One region of the Staphylococcus sp. acrmy genome, then DNA from elsewhere that is predicted to be linked to it. Evidence: riboswitches for the same ligand, from Rfam matches in the RefSeq annotation. Region 1 holds a riboswitch; each other region holds the start of a gene.
The links. A riboswitch is a leader RNA that binds a small molecule or an ion and turns the genes downstream of it on or off. The one in region 1 is predicted to bind thiamine pyrophosphate.
Positions count from the first base shown of each region.

Region 1 (5,472 bases):
TGATAACTACTCGAATATCTAATAACGTTTGTTCATCATAGTATGTCTTCATTGTTTCATAATGAGCGTTAGAAATTACAATTTCTAATAGCCACCCAGTGCCACTATTTTCTTTATTGATAATAACGCCATCTTCTAATTCAAATTCAGTTATTCCACCATTTTCATTTATGATTTGGAAGCGTACCGCTTTAAACGTCTTCACTTTCTCACATCCCCAAATTATTTTAAATTATACAAAAATTTATGAATTACCAAATTTAGCAGTAATTTATTAACTATTTTCTTTAAATATATCAAATTTTGAGTATCAATAGTAAAGATTTTATTAAAAATAGGATTTTGACGAGAAACAAACTAATGAATAATATAGAGATAGAAGGAGGTGAGATATGCTAAATAAGATAGTCATAGTTGGCCGTATGACCAAAGACGCACAAATTTATGATAAAGAGGAGGTGAAAATCGCTACCTTCAGTGTTGCTACTGAACGTAATTATAAAGATGAAAACAATGAAATAGCTTGTGATTATATTTTTTGCAAAGCATTTGGCAAAACTGCAAGTAATATTGAAAAGTACACTAGTCAAGGATCACTTGTAGGTATAACGGGGCATATGCGCTCTCGTAAATATGAAAAAGACGGGCAAACTCACTTTGTAACGGAATTATACGTTGAAACAATTAAATTTATGTCTCCCAAATCTAAGAATAATGAACTACTCTCTTCCCTCACATATGATGAAGACACTTATCCCTTAAATAATCTTGAGATAACCAATATCAATTAAATTTCTATATTTTAACTCCAATTCTATCTATTCTATATATAACATCTTTCAATTATACTCAGAACCTCTCTTATTTCTTCCCAACAAAGTAAGGGAGGTTCCTAATTTTTGGGTTTAATTATCTGAAAGATTTCAATCGTATTACATAACAAAAGTATAAGATAATATCTTAAACACTGTCATGGAAGTTTTAAATTACTAAATTTAATTAATTTGTACCATTATTCAATGTAATTTGTATGTAAAAAAGACCTTCCTTTTTTTATTTCACTGTAACCTACACTGCTTTTATGGATGTTAAAGTGTAACTTGTAAAATAATTTATGAACAAATTACGTAGGAGGATTTTTATACTATGAAAAAGACTATTATTGCTTCATCATTAGCAGTAGGCTTAGGAGTAGTAGCTGGTAATGCAGGTCAAGCTGATGCGAGTGAATCTCAAATTAACAAGGCAGAGTTAGCACAATTAGCAGAATCAAATGATCAATCATTAAACCAAGGTCCTATTCAAGAGGGCGCTTATGATTATCAATTCAACTTAAATGGTAAATCTTATCATTTCTGGTCAGATGGCACTTATTTCCAATGGGAATATCATCCATCTAATGGTGCAACAGTAGATAACACTGCTCAACAACAAACATCAACTCAAGCAACTGGACAACAAGCTAGCACACAAGACACATCTTCTTACAATCAAGAAGCACCACAACAAACTAGTAACCAACAACAATCAAATACAACACAACCAACACAAACACAACAAGCACCACAAACTGAGCAAACTCAACAACCACAACAAGCTACTTCAAGCACTAGTCAATCTAGTCAATCAAGTAGCGAAGCTTCAAGTGGTTCATCAGTAAATGTTAATAGCCATTTACAACAAATTGCTCAACGTGAATCAGGCGGCGACATCAAAGCTGTTAACCCAAGTTCAGGTGCAGCAGGTAAGTATCAATTCTTACAATCTACTTGGGACTCAGTAGCACCTGCTGAATATAAAGGTGTATCTCCAACACAAGCTCCTGAACACGTTCAAGATGCTGCAGCTGTTAAATTATACAACACTGCTGGCGCATCTCAATGGGTAACTGCATAATTTAAATATATAATATATTTTAGCTAAGGCATCTTTTAAAGGTGTCTTGGCTTTTTTATTTGCTAATTAATTACCAATTTGATATGGTGAAAGAAATAATAAAAGCTACTAGGGGAGCCTTATTGATGGCTGAGATGAATGATTCGGACCCTTATAACCTGACTTGGTTAGTACCAACGTAGGAAAGTAGTGATGTGAACGTTTCATTCATGTTCTAAGAATGAAAGCTACATTTCTACGTTGAAATGTAGCTTTTTATTTTTAAGGAGGAAATGAAATGACTTTTTCAACTGAATTAAAAGAAGCTTCACAACCTATTATTGAGAAGATTTATAATGATGGGTTTATTCAAGATTTATTAAAAGGTAGTCTATCAAAGCAAGCGGTACGTCAATATCTACGTGCTGATGCTTCATATTTAAAAGAGTTTACTAACTTATATGCACTTTTAATACCTAAAGCACCAACTATGAAAGACGTTAAATTCTTAGTTGAACAAATCGAATTTATGCTTGATGGTGAAGTAGAAGCGCATGAAATTTTAGCTGACTATATTAATGAACCTTATGAAGAAATCGTTAAAGAAAAAGTTTGGCCTCCAAGTGGCGACCATTATATTAAGCATATGTATTATCACGCTTATGCGCATGAAAATGCAGCGTATACCATCGCAGCTATGGCTCCGTGTCCATACGTATATGAAGTTGTGGCTAAAATGGCATTAGAAGATGACAATTTAAATAGAGATTCAATCACAGCTAAGTGGTTTGATTTTTATAGTACTGAGATGCGTCCACTTATAGAAGTGTTTGATCGCTTATTAGATGAACTAACTGAAAATTGTACAGAACAAGAAAAAGCAGATATTAAAGAAAGTTTCTTACAAAGTACAATACACGAACGTAACTTCTTTAATATGGCATATATAGATGAACAATGGAACTTTGGAGGCGCTAACCATGAATAAACCTAAGATTGCTTTAACTATTGCTGGAACAGACCCTACAGGTGGAGCAGGAGTAATGGCGGATTTAAAATCATTCCACGCGTGTGGTGTGTATGGAATGGCAGCTATTACGAGTATAGTGGCTCAAAATACAAAAGGCGTACAACATATTCACAACCTTGAAACGAGCTGGGTAAAAGAACAACTTGAAAGCGTCTTTGATGACGAGTTACCGCATGCAATTAAAACAGGTATGATTGCCACAAAAGAAACAATGGAATTAATTCAAGGATTTTTAAAAGAACATTCAGATATCCCTTATGTTATTGATCCAGTTATGCTAGCTAAAAGTGGCGATTCATTAATGGATGATGATACTAAAACACATTTACAAAATACATTGTTACCTTTAGCAGACGTGGTTACGCCTAATATACCTGAAGCTGAAGAAATCACAGGTTTGAAAATTGATACTGAAGAAAATATTTATAAAGCTGGGGACATCTTTATTAATGAGATTGGTAGTAAAGGCGTTGTAATTAAAGGCGGCCATTCTGCTGATTTAAATAACGCTAAAGATTTCTTATTCACTAAAGATGGCGTTTATACTTTCGAAGACCAACGTTTTGATACAAAACATACGCATGGTACAGGTTGTACATTTTCAGCAGTTATTACTGCAGAACTTGCGAAAGGTAAGTCAATTTATGATGCAGTGAAAAAAGCCAAAGATTTTATTTCAATGAGTATTCAATATACACCTGAAATTGGTCAAGGACGTGGCCCTGTAAATCATTTCGCTTATATGAAGAAAGTGGGATTAGATGATGAATAATTTAGAAAAATTAAGACAAGATAATCCATTAGTTGTATGTTATACAAACAATGTAGTTAAAAATTTTACTGCAAATGGTTTACTTAGCATTGGTGCAAGCCCTGCAATGAGTGAAGCCCCAGAGGAAGCTGAAGAATTTTACAAAGTAGCGGGCGCTTTATTAATTAATATAGGTACTTTAACTAAAGCCAATGAAGAAGATATACTTGCAATCGGTAAAATTGCTAATAAACAAGGTACGCCTATCGTTTTTGACCCAGTAGCAGTAGGCGCTTCAACTTATCGTAAACAATTTTGCCAAAGATTTTTATCAGAAGTAGAAGTTTCAGTTATTAAAGGAAACGCCTCTGAAATTCTTACATTAGTTGATACGAATACAACTATGAAAGGTACAGACGGTGATACGAACCTTGATCCAGTGACTATTGCTAAGAAGGCTTATGAGAAATTAAATACAGCCATCGTCTTAACAGGAAAAGACGATGTGATTGTTCAAGATAACAAAGTTGTTAAATTATCTAACGGGTCTGCTTTATTGGCTAAGATTACAGGAGCAGGTTGTCTATTAGGTGGTATAGTAGCAGGTTTCTTATTTAGAGAAACACATCCATCAATACAAGTGTTGGAAGAAGCGGTAAGTTTCTATAATATTGCTGCTGAAATTGCTGAAAATGATGCTCAAGTTAAAGGACCAGGCACATTTTTACCCCAATTACTTGATCAAATGTATTTAATGAACTATGAAACATATGAACGAGATGTTAAACGTGAAGAGGTAGAATAATATGTTTAAAGCGAACGATTTGAATGTCTATTTTATTTGTGGAACTCAAGACATACCACAAGGTTCTGATATTAAAGATATTTTAAAACAAGCATTAGAAACTGGAATTACATTATTTCAATTTCGTGAAAAGGGGCCAGATTCATTAAAAGGAGAGGCTAAAGAGACATTAGCTAGAGAGTTAATGACGTTATGTCATGAATATCATATTCCTTTTCTAGTTAATGACGATGTTGAGTTAGCTTTAGCCATTGATGCTGATGGGATTCATGTAGGGCAAGATGATGAAGAAGTCACTTCTTTTAGAGATGATTTTAAAGATAAAATTATTGGGTTAAGTGTAGGAAATGAAGAAGAATATCAAGGTTCTGATTTAACCGATGTTGATTATATAGGAGTAGGGCCAATGTATGCTACACCGTCTAAAGCAGATGCTAGTGCACCAGTAGGTCCTGAAATGATTAGCACTTTAAAAAATCTTAACCCGTCATTACCAATGGTAGCTATTGGCGGTATTAATGAAGATAACATTGAACCAATTGCTCAAGCAGGCGCTGATGGTGTGTCTGTGATTTCAGCGATTGCACGTAGTCATAATATTGACAAGACTGTTACCAAATTACAAAGTTATTTCAAATAAATGATAGTTTTTTTCTTTTTTGTTTTCTAGTACACTGTGATTATGATAAAATAAGCCCTATGTGAATATATCAATAGAGGTGTAAAAATGAAGAAGAAAGCGTTACTACCTTTGTTATTAGGGGTAATGGTCTTTTTAGCCGGGTGTGATTATTCTAAATCTAGTAATAGAGATGGATTTTTCTACAACACATTCGTCGAACCAATGTCTAAAGTATTACATTGGTTAGGCCATTCAGTTTTTAATGATGATTATGGTATTGCAATCATTGTATTAGTTTTAGTCATTCGTATTGTGTTATTACCTTTCATGCTTTCAAACTATAAAAATAGTCATATGATGCGTGAAAAGATGAAAGTTGCTAAACCAGA
Region 1 covers NZ_JALCVE010000011.1:21,375-26,846, reverse strand. The annotation lists gene FH144_RS10425 (YwpF-like family protein) at 1-205, opposite strand, end outside; gene FH144_RS10420 (single-stranded DNA-binding protein) at 393-791, shown strand; gene FH144_RS10415 (transglycosylase family protein) at 1,147-1,896, shown strand; TPP riboswitch at 1,997-2,098, shown strand; gene tenA (thiaminase II) at 2,174-2,863, shown strand; gene thiD (bifunctional hydroxymethylpyrimidine kinase/phosphomethylpyrimidine kinase) at 2,856-3,677, shown strand; gene thiM (hydroxyethylthiazole kinase) at 3,670-4,461, shown strand; gene thiE (thiamine phosphate synthase) at 4,463-5,101, shown strand; gene yidC (membrane protein insertase YidC) at 5,189-5,472, shown strand, end outside.

Region 2 (5,472 bases), on a different contig from region 1:
TACGAAGTATTACTAAAAAAGCGTAGAAACGATTCATAATTGAATCATCTCTACGCTTATTAAGATTTATGTCTCAACCTACAATAGGTTGTTGTCGTTCAATCTATTTCAATTTACGTGATTCATCTTTAATCAATGGTTTATCTGGTGTTACAAATAACCATAAGATAGCAGCAATCACTGCTGGAATAATTAATAATTGGAATGTCATTGTCCAACCAAGTGATGCAACTAAAGCACCGGCTAAGAATGGACTTAATAAAGCACCAATGTTACCCCATAAGTTCATCCAACCTGACACTGTTCCGGCAAAGTTACGACCAATGTCATTCGCTGCAGCCCAGCTCATACCCATTGAAATACCCATGCCACCTAAACCAAGTGATAACCAGAAAATAGTGACATATAATTTCTCAGTATGTACTGCAAAGAAGATTGAAATCGCAAATACGATAAAGCCGACAATAGCAATTAATCCTCTTGAAACGAAACGTGATTGACCACTACGTAAAATTTTATCTGAGATTGCACCAGCAGATAAGATTAAAACAAACATGATAAACCATGGTAATGAACTGATTGTCATATGTTTAAATTCTACATGATATTGTTCTGTTAAATATGTTGGTAACCAAATTAAGAATAATGTGATTACAAATTGAACTACAAAATATTGTCCTGCAATCGCATAGAAACTTACACGACGGAAGAATTGATTCCATGGAGGTGTTGATTGCGTTGTTTGTACTAAATCACGATTCTCCATAATGAAATGTTTCTCTGCTTCATTCACCATACGATGTTGTTCTGGTAAATCTTTTGCGATGATGCCCCATAAGATGGCGATTAAAATACCTACACCACCAAAGATATAAAAGACTGCTTGCCAGTTAAAGGCGTTAACAATCGCAATTGTAATAATAGGTGCTAATACTGGTCCAAAATATGAACCTGCTAATAACATACTCGATGCTCTACCTTTTTCATCTTTTGAGAACCAAGTAGAGTTAAATACGGCATTAGATGGATACATTGGCGCTTCCCCTATACCGAATAAGAAACGAACTAAATATAATAACCCGTGATGTTTAATCATACCCGTAAAGATAGTGAAGGCACTCCACCATAATAAGGCAATTGTAATCATCTTACGTGGACCAAATTTCTCTGCTAACATACCTGAAGGCACTTGCATTAATGCATAACCTAGTGAGAAGAATGAAGCGAGCAACCCAAATTGTTGCTTGTTCATATGTAAATCAGCCATCATTTGTGGCGCGATATATGAGATGTTCGATCTATCCATATATGCGATAACTCCGATAATAAAAAATGCTAATGCGAAAAACCAGCGAACACTACTTCTTTTTTGTCTTTGAACCATTTCCTCTTTTTCCTACTTCCCTTAAATTTGTTGATTCTTAAAATGTTGTCTAATATATTCTTCGAGACTCCCAATTCTCTAAAAATATCATCCCATAACGCCCATTCTCATAGTCTTTTGAGCTTATTTTTATTTATAATATCAGGTTTTGTAATCGTTTACAATAGGTTTTCTTAAAGTTTTTTATTAAATTGCGTTTGTTTAAATATGAAACCAATCCTTTCCTTGAAAAAGCCTTGCACCGCTTGTTATAAACTAAGATTTGAATTCTATTCCAAAAAATTGTAGAATGAACTTGAAATAAAACGTGAACGGTTATTTTTTAACACATAAAATTTAATTTTCCACTGGAAGTGCCTTTGTTTAGGGCTGAGAGTAAAGAACGGACTTTATAATTCCTGGAACCTGATCCAGTTTGTACTGGCGTAGGAAAGTGGCGCATAGGATATCATAAAGCTAAGTTAAACGCTATTTCCCTACGAGGGAGATAGCGTTTTTTTATATCTTAAGGAGTGATGCTCATTTTCATTGCTATAACATCTTATAAAGCGTTAACGACTAAAGATTTACACCATTTTCTCGAAATTGCTAAAGGTATAGACGGCCTATTATTCAGGACACCAATGTCTCATGAAGACTTATTTCATTTTATAACGGACTTGCTCAAACAAGGATTTCCTAAAGATAAAATGATTATTCATAGTGACATTGCATTGCTAGAAAAATTAAATCTCTCATGCTTACACATGCGTGAAATGGACACTCAAGCGTTTGATTACAAAGCACGACATCCAGAAATTGAAATCAGCATGTCGACACACTCACTACAGTCTGTGACACAAGCTTATGAGCATCATCTTGATTATGTGTTTTATGGTCATATCTTTGAAACACCATCTAAACCTAATCAGACGCCACGGTCCATAGAAGAGATTCACCAAGTTTTACAACTCCCAATTTCTGTCTATGCGATTGGCGGTATAACTAAAGAAACAATTCACGACTTACCTCATGGCTTTGCCGGTGTTTGTGCAATTTCTTTCTTTATGAACGCATCTTTGACACAAATTGAACAGTTACGAAAGGAGTGGTTGAAAGATGCGTGACGTTCTCATTATTGGTTCGGGCGTGATTGGTATGTCTATCGCTAGAAACTTAAGCCAATCACAAATGGACATTGCTATTGTAGATCGTGATATTCCAGGTAAACATGCCTCATACAAAGCAGGTGGCATGTTAGGCGCACAGAATGAATTTACTGAAGATAATGATTTATTTAGACTCGCGCTTGAATCGCGTAGCCTTTTCCCAAAACTGTGTGAGACATTACAAGATGAAACGGGCATTGATATCCAATATCAAGCTTCTGGTTTGATTAAAATTGCGAATCGCCCAGAAGACGTCGACAGTTTGTGTAAGCAGTACCATTTCTTAAAATCATTAGATGACAGCGTGGTAGAACTTTCAGATACCGATTTGATTCACTTAACGAATGGTAATGTCACATCAAGTGAGATGGCTATTTATATTCCTCACGATGGTCAAATTAATGCGAATCATTATACGAAAGCTCTATTCAAGTCATTACAACAGCGTGATATTAAACGATATTTCAATACGGAAGTAACACGCATTGAACATTTAAATGGGTACTATCAGGTAGAAACAACTGATGGCTCACTTTACGCGAAGAAAGTGATTGTAGCCGGTGGCGCTTGGTCATCTCAATTGCTAAAAGACTATCATCTCCCTCGTGAAGTGGTAGGCGTTAAAGGTGAAGTCTTACTCATTGAAAATGACGACTTAGATTTAAAAGAAACGGTGTTTATGACAAATGGTTGTTATATCGTTCCTAAACAACCTAACCGCTTCTTAATCGGTGCGACAAGTGAATTTGATAATTATTCTGTAGGAAACACGAGTGAAGGTATATCTTGGCTTCATCAATATGCGAATGAACGTATCCCTGAACTCGCGCAAGGCAAAGTGATTAAACAATGGTCAGGTGTGCGTCCCTATACTGAAGGCGAAGTACCGATTATGGACCGCATTGACGATGGACTTTATGTCATCACCGGCCATTATCGTAACGGCATCCTACTCTCACCTATTATCGGACGCGACATCGCAAACTGGTTATTTACCGGCGTGAAGCCACGTAACTATGAATCTTTCAATGTTTCAAGGAGGTCAAATCATGAAGTGTATCATTAATGGCGATGAGTTCAATTTCGATTCAGAACAGTCTATCAATGACGTTTTACGTTCTCTCGAATTGGACCCACAACGTGTCATTATCGAATATAATAAAACATTAATTAAACAAGAAGAGTACGATAATCATACTGTTAGAGAAGACGATCAACTAGAATTATTAGAATTTGTTGGAGGCGGATAATATGTTTAAAATTGGACCATTAGAATTACAATCTCGTTTATTATTAGGTACTGGTAAATTTGAAAATGAAGATATACAAACGCAAGCAATTAAAGCATCAGAAACCAATGTACTTACTTTCGCAGTAAGACGTATGAATCTATATGATAAAAACTTACCTAACCCACTTGCAAATATTAATTTAAAAGATTTTATTACTTTTCCAAATACTGCAGGCGCAAAAACTGCTGAAGAAGCGATTCGTATCGCAGAAATCGCAAAACATGCCGGCGTATGTGACATGATTAAAGTCGAGGTCATTGGCGATGACGAAACATTGCTACCTGACCCATTCGAAACTTACGAAGCTTGTAAAGTCTTATTAGACAAAGGCTATATCGTTTGTCCATACATTTCTAACGACGTCGTATTAGCGAAACGTTTAGAAGAACTTGGCGTACATGCAGTTATGCCACTTGCTTCTCCAATCGGTACAGGACGTGGTATTAATAACCAACTTAATTTAAGCTACATTATTAAAAATTCAAATGTCCCTGTTATCGTAGACGCAGGTATCGGTTCAGCGAAAGACGCTTGTCACGCAATGGAATTAGGTGCAGATGGTATCTTGCTTAACACAGCAGTTTCAGGTGCTAAAGACCCTGTGAAGATGGCCGAAGCAATGAAATTAGGCATTCACGCTGGTCGTTTATCTTATGAAGCCGGCCGTATTCCTGTGAAATACACAGCCCAAGCTTCAAGCCCTACTGAAGGATTAGGATTCTTATAATGCAACGTTATCAACGTCAAATGCGTTTTCATCCTTTTGGGGAAAATGGGCAAAACGCCCTAACGCACGCCAATATTTTAATATTAGGCGCCGGCGCATTAGGTAGTCATGTGGTTGAACAACTCGCACGCATGGGCGCGCATCATTTAACCATCGTTGACATGGATATAGTCGAAGAATCCAATTTACATCGTCAAGCACTCTATACTGAAGACGATGCAGTGAATATGACGCCTAAAGTCTATGCGGTTAAAGACAAAATTGCTCATATCAATTCTAACGTCGACGTTCAAACGTATTATCAAGAAATTGACTCGACTAATATTGAAGATTTACTCAAAGACGTTAACCCAGATATTGTGATTGATGGTATGGATCATTTTAAAATACGTTATCTAATCAATGAAGCATGTCATAAACACAATATTCCATGGGTTTATGGTGCAGCCGTTGGTAGTAAAGGCACAGTGTATGGTATTGATTTTAGTGGCCCTTGCTTGAAATGTTTATTAAAACGTATGCCATCAAGTGGTGAAAGTTGTGCTATCAACGGTGTCTTACCACCTGTCATCTCTCAAGTAGCGAGTTATGAAGTATCCGAAGCTATTCGTTATTTATCTGGTCACGGCTTTTCAAAAAAACTTATTACTATCAACGCATTTGATATCGACTATAAAGCAATGAACGTAGATATCTTGAAAGATGACGCTTGTGAAGTATGTGCCGAACATCGTTATACTTTACTCGAAACAAAGCAACAACAACAGATTGAGAGTTTATGTGGAAAGACCTATCTCTTTAGATATGACGCGTCAGTGTTCGGACATGCAGACTATTTCCCGGGCGATATTGTGAAATCAACGTCATTCGCTAAATTGATCAAAGACCATGATTATGAAATTACTTTATTTAAAGATGGAC
Region 2 covers NZ_JALCVE010000010.1:47,635-53,106, forward strand. The annotation lists gene FH144_RS10115 (pyruvate MFS transporter) at 104-1,384, opposite strand; TPP riboswitch at 1,724-1,833, shown strand; gene FH144_RS10120 (thiamine phosphate synthase) at 1,900-2,490, shown strand; gene thiO (glycine oxidase ThiO) at 2,483-3,598, shown strand; gene thiS (sulfur carrier protein ThiS) at 3,582-3,782, shown strand; gene FH144_RS10135 (thiazole synthase) at 3,784-4,551, shown strand; gene FH144_RS10140 (ThiF family adenylyltransferase) at 4,551-5,472, shown strand, end outside.
Region 2: linked by a shared signal. The riboswitch ahead of FH144_RS10120 (thiamine phosphate synthase) and the one ahead of tenA (thiaminase II) in region 1 are both predicted to bind thiamine pyrophosphate.

Region 3 (5,472 bases), on a different contig from region 1:
TACTTTGTGAGCGGGTTACGTAAAGAGAATGATGACTTTGTAACCTCAGGAGGAAGAGTACTTCTCGCTATTGGAAAAGGACAAACGATTGAAGCCGCACAAAAAGCCGCATACCAAAACGTTGAACGCGTAGAAAGCGACCAATTATTCTACCGTAAAGACATAGGAAATAAAGCATTGAAAAAATAAAAGTGATAGGTAAGAAAGGAAAGTTTACTTTCTCTCTAACTATAAAACTAGCTCTGAAAAATCTACGATTAGACTTTTTCAGAGCTAGTTTTTCTATATTCGCTTTTAACTTAGCCTACTTTTCCAGAAACACGAGCATCGGTAATGCCGGTAATTGGGAAGGTTTGTGATAGATAGAAAGCTAAAGCTAAAATACCAATTAAACAGATCACGAATAGTATATCTTTATATGAGAATGGAGCTTTATAATAATACGTTCTTGGTCCATCTTTAAATCCTTTAGATTCCATGGCTACTGATAATTGATGGGCACGACGTATATTTTGACTTAAAATCGGAATGATTAAGTGTTTGAAACGTTTTAACCCTCGATAATTCGAAGCATCAATCATTTGATAGCGCATTTTTAAAGAACGTCTAAGTTGGATCAGTGATGTAAAGATTAAAGGTACCATTCTGATTGCTGCCATAAAGGCATAGGCAATTTTAGGTTTGATTTTTAGATGTTGCATTAAACTATAGAATATCATGACGATTTGTGAAGTTAACGCAATTAAGATACCAAACATTGATACTGTAATTGTCCGTAAGGATAAATGTATACCACGTACGATACTTTCTATACTAATTTGGATAATTCCCCAAGTGAATAGCATGTGTGTACCGTCACCATACAGAATCATAAATAATGATGATAGTAGGGCAAAGAATACGGTAACTAGGAGAAAAGACCCAGTTATCTTAAGTTCAGTGCCATTAAATAACATTAAGAATATAAACATTAATAAAGTAATGTAAATCATGTAATCAAAGTTATGGACGAAAATGATAAAGAAGAATAAAGCGACGCCAAACAATAACTTAGTTATGATATTTACATCATCAACGAATGTGAATCGTTTTTTCCAACGCTCAAACATGTGCTTCACCTTCCATTTTCACGAGTTTTCCATTGTCCACGTTTAAGCGACGTGTAGGGTAACGGTGTATGATTTCTGGATCATGCGTAACCATGACAATCGTTTGCCCTTTAGCAACACGTTCTTGGAAAAGTTCAATTAATTGAAATGTATTATGACTATCTAGACCAAAAGTTGGTTCATCTAATAAAATAATTTCAGCTTTTGAACTTAACGCGGTCGCTACACTTAAGCGACGTTTTTGTCCCATTGATAATTCAAATGGGTGTTGGTTTTTAACATTTTCCAAATGCAATAAACTCAAAAGACGTTGCGTTTGTGCTTCGGCTTTTTTTGGTTCTTGATGGTTGTAATGAATATGTATTTCCTCATATACAGAGTTTGTAATGAATTGTAACTCTGGATTTTGATAAACGAGATACATATGTTGTGCTGCATCTTTAATTTTCTTCAATAAAGTATCTTCGTAATGCATTTGCCCTTTATATTTTATTAACTGCATTATAGATTCGAGAAGAGTAGTCTTTCCAGTACCATTTTTCCCAGTAACTGTAATCCATTCACCAGGATAAATAGATAATTCTGGTATTTGGAATAAGTCTTTCTTACCACGAGTAACTCGCCCATCTTTATATGAGAAAATTGTTTTATTGTAATCAGGAGAAAGAGCATAACGTTCTGGTGCATGATTCCACGCATGAGGATGCCAAACACCGAATTCAGTTAGTAACTCTTCGCAATTTTGTAAGATGTAATCAGGTGTATTATCGGCAATGATTTCTCCCTCATAGTTCATTAAGATAACGCGATCAACGTGTTGCCATATATGTTCAACTTTATGTTCAACGATAAGCACTGTTTGATCCGTCCATAAATGAATTAATCGTTTCCACAAATCCGCCGTAGCGTCTACATCTAACATTGCCGTAGGTTCGTCTAGGAAGAGCGTATCAGCTTCTTGTAAAATAGTTTCCACAATAGCTAATTTCTGTTTCATCCCGCCACTCAAGTGGTTAACATATGTAGTGTCAGTTACATTTAAATTCACAGAAGCAAGGGCTTGTTGAATTTGTTCGTCCATTTCACTACGTGGGACTTTCTTATTTTCTAAAACGAAAGCTAATTCTTCATAAACTTTCGGCATACAAAATTGAGTATCTGGATCTTGAAAGATAACCCCTGATTGTTGATTAATTTCTAATTCATCATATTTCATAGGTAGTTCTATTAAATTAGGAACAATACCACTTAGCACATTAAGCAATGTGCTTTTACCAGATCCAGAAGGACCTAGTAAAAGCACTTTTTCTTTATCTTTAATTTCAATATTTAAATTATCGAAAATTTTTCTTTCGCCATTTGGATATTTAAGACGTAAATTTTTTGCTTTTAACACAATGATTTCCCCTTATAGGTTGTCGTAGTCTTTTTGAGAAGCTGGACGGAATAGTTTGGTTACGCCAGTTTGATCCAACGCTTTGACAATATAATAAGATAGTAATCCGGCAACTACGATACCGCTAATCGCACGGAAAACAATGAATAATAGTAAGTTCCAACCTGCTACTTCATTTAAATAACCGTAGAAATAATCTACTGGGAATGAAATAAGCGCTGTAGTTAAACCAGCTAATGCCGCTACCATTAAAGATCTTGATTTATATTTAAAAATAGCGAAAATGATTTCACATGCTAAACCTTGTAAAATGGCATAAATAATCGTTGGAATATCAAATTTACCCATAACAATAGTTTCACCAGCACCAGCAGCAAATTCTGCAATTAAGGCGATACCTGGTTTAGGAATAATTAAATATGCGACGATAGCAGCCATAAACCAAACGCCGTATGTGAGTTGCTCAATATGAAGACCTGCAACTTGTGCTACGTTGTATGCAAACCACCATAAGTTATAAATAATTGCAAATACTACAGCAATCAGTACAGTTACTAATATTTCTGAAAGCTTTAAACCTTTTGACATAAAGTTTCCTCCTAAAAAAACGCACAACCCTCCGTAGAAAGTTGTGCGTCTCAAATAAAATACTTTATATAAAAGTTGAAATTATTTATGTTAGCAACACTTTCCTACGCTAGTCTTAGCTAGTTCAGGTTCGAAGGGTTTGAGGCTACACCTCATCTCAGCATACACACCCCTAGTGCGTTGTTATTTAATTTAGTTTAAATGTATGACTTTTCCTAATTAATGTCAAGGTCATTCAGGGATTTTGGTTAAAACTGATAGGAATTTATAGATTTTATATTTATTTATTTTAGAACATAAAAAAAACTACCAATCCACGTTAGGGGATTGGTAGCCACCATACTTATATGTCTAAATTAGTCTAAAGTGTCTTGAACATCTTTTTTAGTTTGTTCAGTGTCATTAGTTTTTTCTTCGTTTTGGTCTTTTAATTTTTCTTCTACTTCTTTAGCTTTTTCAGCTGATAATTTTTTAGCATCTTCGTTTGTCATAATGCAACACTCCTTATACGAATAATTATTACAGTTATAGTCTACCCATTAGAAATAAAGATAAACTTTTATAGGTCTCAAGTTGTATTTTATTCTTTAATAAAGACAAGAGTAACAACTTCATATATAATGAATTTTGAGGTGAACAGTATGTCTTTTCTTAAGAAACACACCGAGATAATTTATAGTTATCTTATCGGTCTCGTTTCACTCTTCACGGGTCTCATTATTTTAGTTAATTTACCTTTAATCAATGAATTAAAGGATAAAAATAAAGCTGAATTAAAAATTCATAATTTATGGGACTTCCTTAATGCATTCTTCAGTGAAATTATTAGAGTGATGAGTAGATTCATAGGCAACTTTCCTATTATAAGTGCAGTCATAATTATTTTATTTGGTATTATTGTAATGTTTATTGGTTATACATTATACCGTACTACTAAATATGATTACGACATCTCAATATTCTTTTTAATTATTGGTGTTTTATACTTCCTTATTACAATTACCTTAATGACTCAAGTATATGGCTTTTGGGCAGTGATTTTTGTTTTTCCATTTATTATTCATACTGGATATATCGTTTATAAAGATGAACTTAATCAGGAAAATAGAAAAAGTCATTATCTATGGATAATTATTTCATACGGAATAAGTTATTTAATTACCCAAATTTCGTTATACGGTAAAATTGATGCAAATGAAATTGCACCAATTGATATTTTAAGCGTAAATACATTCTTTTTAGTTATGTGGTTATTAGCGCAAGCTTCTATCTGGAATTTCTTATTCCTAAGACGCGCATTACCATTAACTAAGGAAGAACTTGGTGAAGAAGAACCTGAATTATCAAGAGCAAGTAAAGGAAATGTTTCGAATCAATCTAAAGTTCATTTTAAACAACTACAAGATAAAACATCCGAATATGCACATAAGACGAGAAGAAGTGTAGATTTAGATAAAATCAGATCTAAACGTGATAAGTTTAAAAACAAATTTAAAAATATCTTTAACATCGAAGAGGACGATATTCCAAGTTGGATGAGACGTCCTAAATGGATTAAACCTGCTTATGTAGAAATCTTCTGTGGTTTCATTTTATTCTTATTTACTTTTATAGAATTTAATAACAGAAATGCTTTATTTGTGTCTGGTGAATGGGAGTTATCACAAACTCAATATGTAATTGAATGGATAACATTATTATTGTTAATGTTCATCATTATTATCTATGTTGCTACCACATTGACACATTTCTTAAGAGGTAAGTTTTATTATTTACAACTCTTTATGATAAGCATTCTATTCTTTAAATTGTTAACAGAATTTATTAATATTATGATCCATGGTTTGCTTTTATCTGTGTTTATTACGCCAACTTTAATTTTAATGTTAATTGCAGTCATCGTCGCATTTACATTACAATTAAGAGAACGGCCATAATTGAATACGTTTCGCTAAGAGGCTGGGACATTTATATAAAATGTCTTGGCCTTTAGTTTTGCTGATTTGACGTTAATGTGTGTAATGAAAATTTCAAATTTGTTAAAATGGTAACGTGCCTAAATAAGAAACATTTTCAAAAAGTAAAAGTAAGTATAAATATGATTTAAATAGGAGAATTCGATAATGAAAATAGCAACGTTAAATAAAGGAAAAGAAACAAAATATTTAAATCAATATCCATTGGTAAACGAAGATGATATTTACCAACACGATCATTTAAAAGAAGGCGATTTATTTCAATTAGTCACTGAGGATAACCGATATGTTGCGACAGCTTATGTAGGTCGTCAACATAAAGGTTTAGGTTGGGTATTAAGTTATGATCAAAATGAAGACATTAATACGCCATTTTTCGTAAAATTATTTAAACAAGCCTTAG
Region 3 covers NZ_JALCVE010000002.1:228,088-233,559, reverse strand. The annotation lists gene purD (phosphoribosylamine--glycine ligase) at 1-189, shown strand, start outside; gene FH144_RS02890 (energy-coupling factor transporter transmembrane component T family protein) at 300-1,109, opposite strand; gene FH144_RS02885 (ABC transporter ATP-binding protein) at 1,102-2,505, opposite strand; gene FH144_RS02880 (ECF transporter S component) at 2,518-3,093, opposite strand; TPP riboswitch at 3,178-3,277, opposite strand; gene graF (glycopeptide resistance-associated protein GraF) at 3,450-3,584, opposite strand; gene auxA (lipoteichoic acid stability factor AuxA) at 3,735-5,030, shown strand; gene FH144_RS02865 (class I SAM-dependent rRNA methyltransferase) at 5,217-5,472, shown strand, end outside.
Region 3: linked by a shared signal. The riboswitch ahead of FH144_RS02880 (ECF transporter S component) and the one ahead of tenA (thiaminase II) in region 1 are both predicted to bind thiamine pyrophosphate.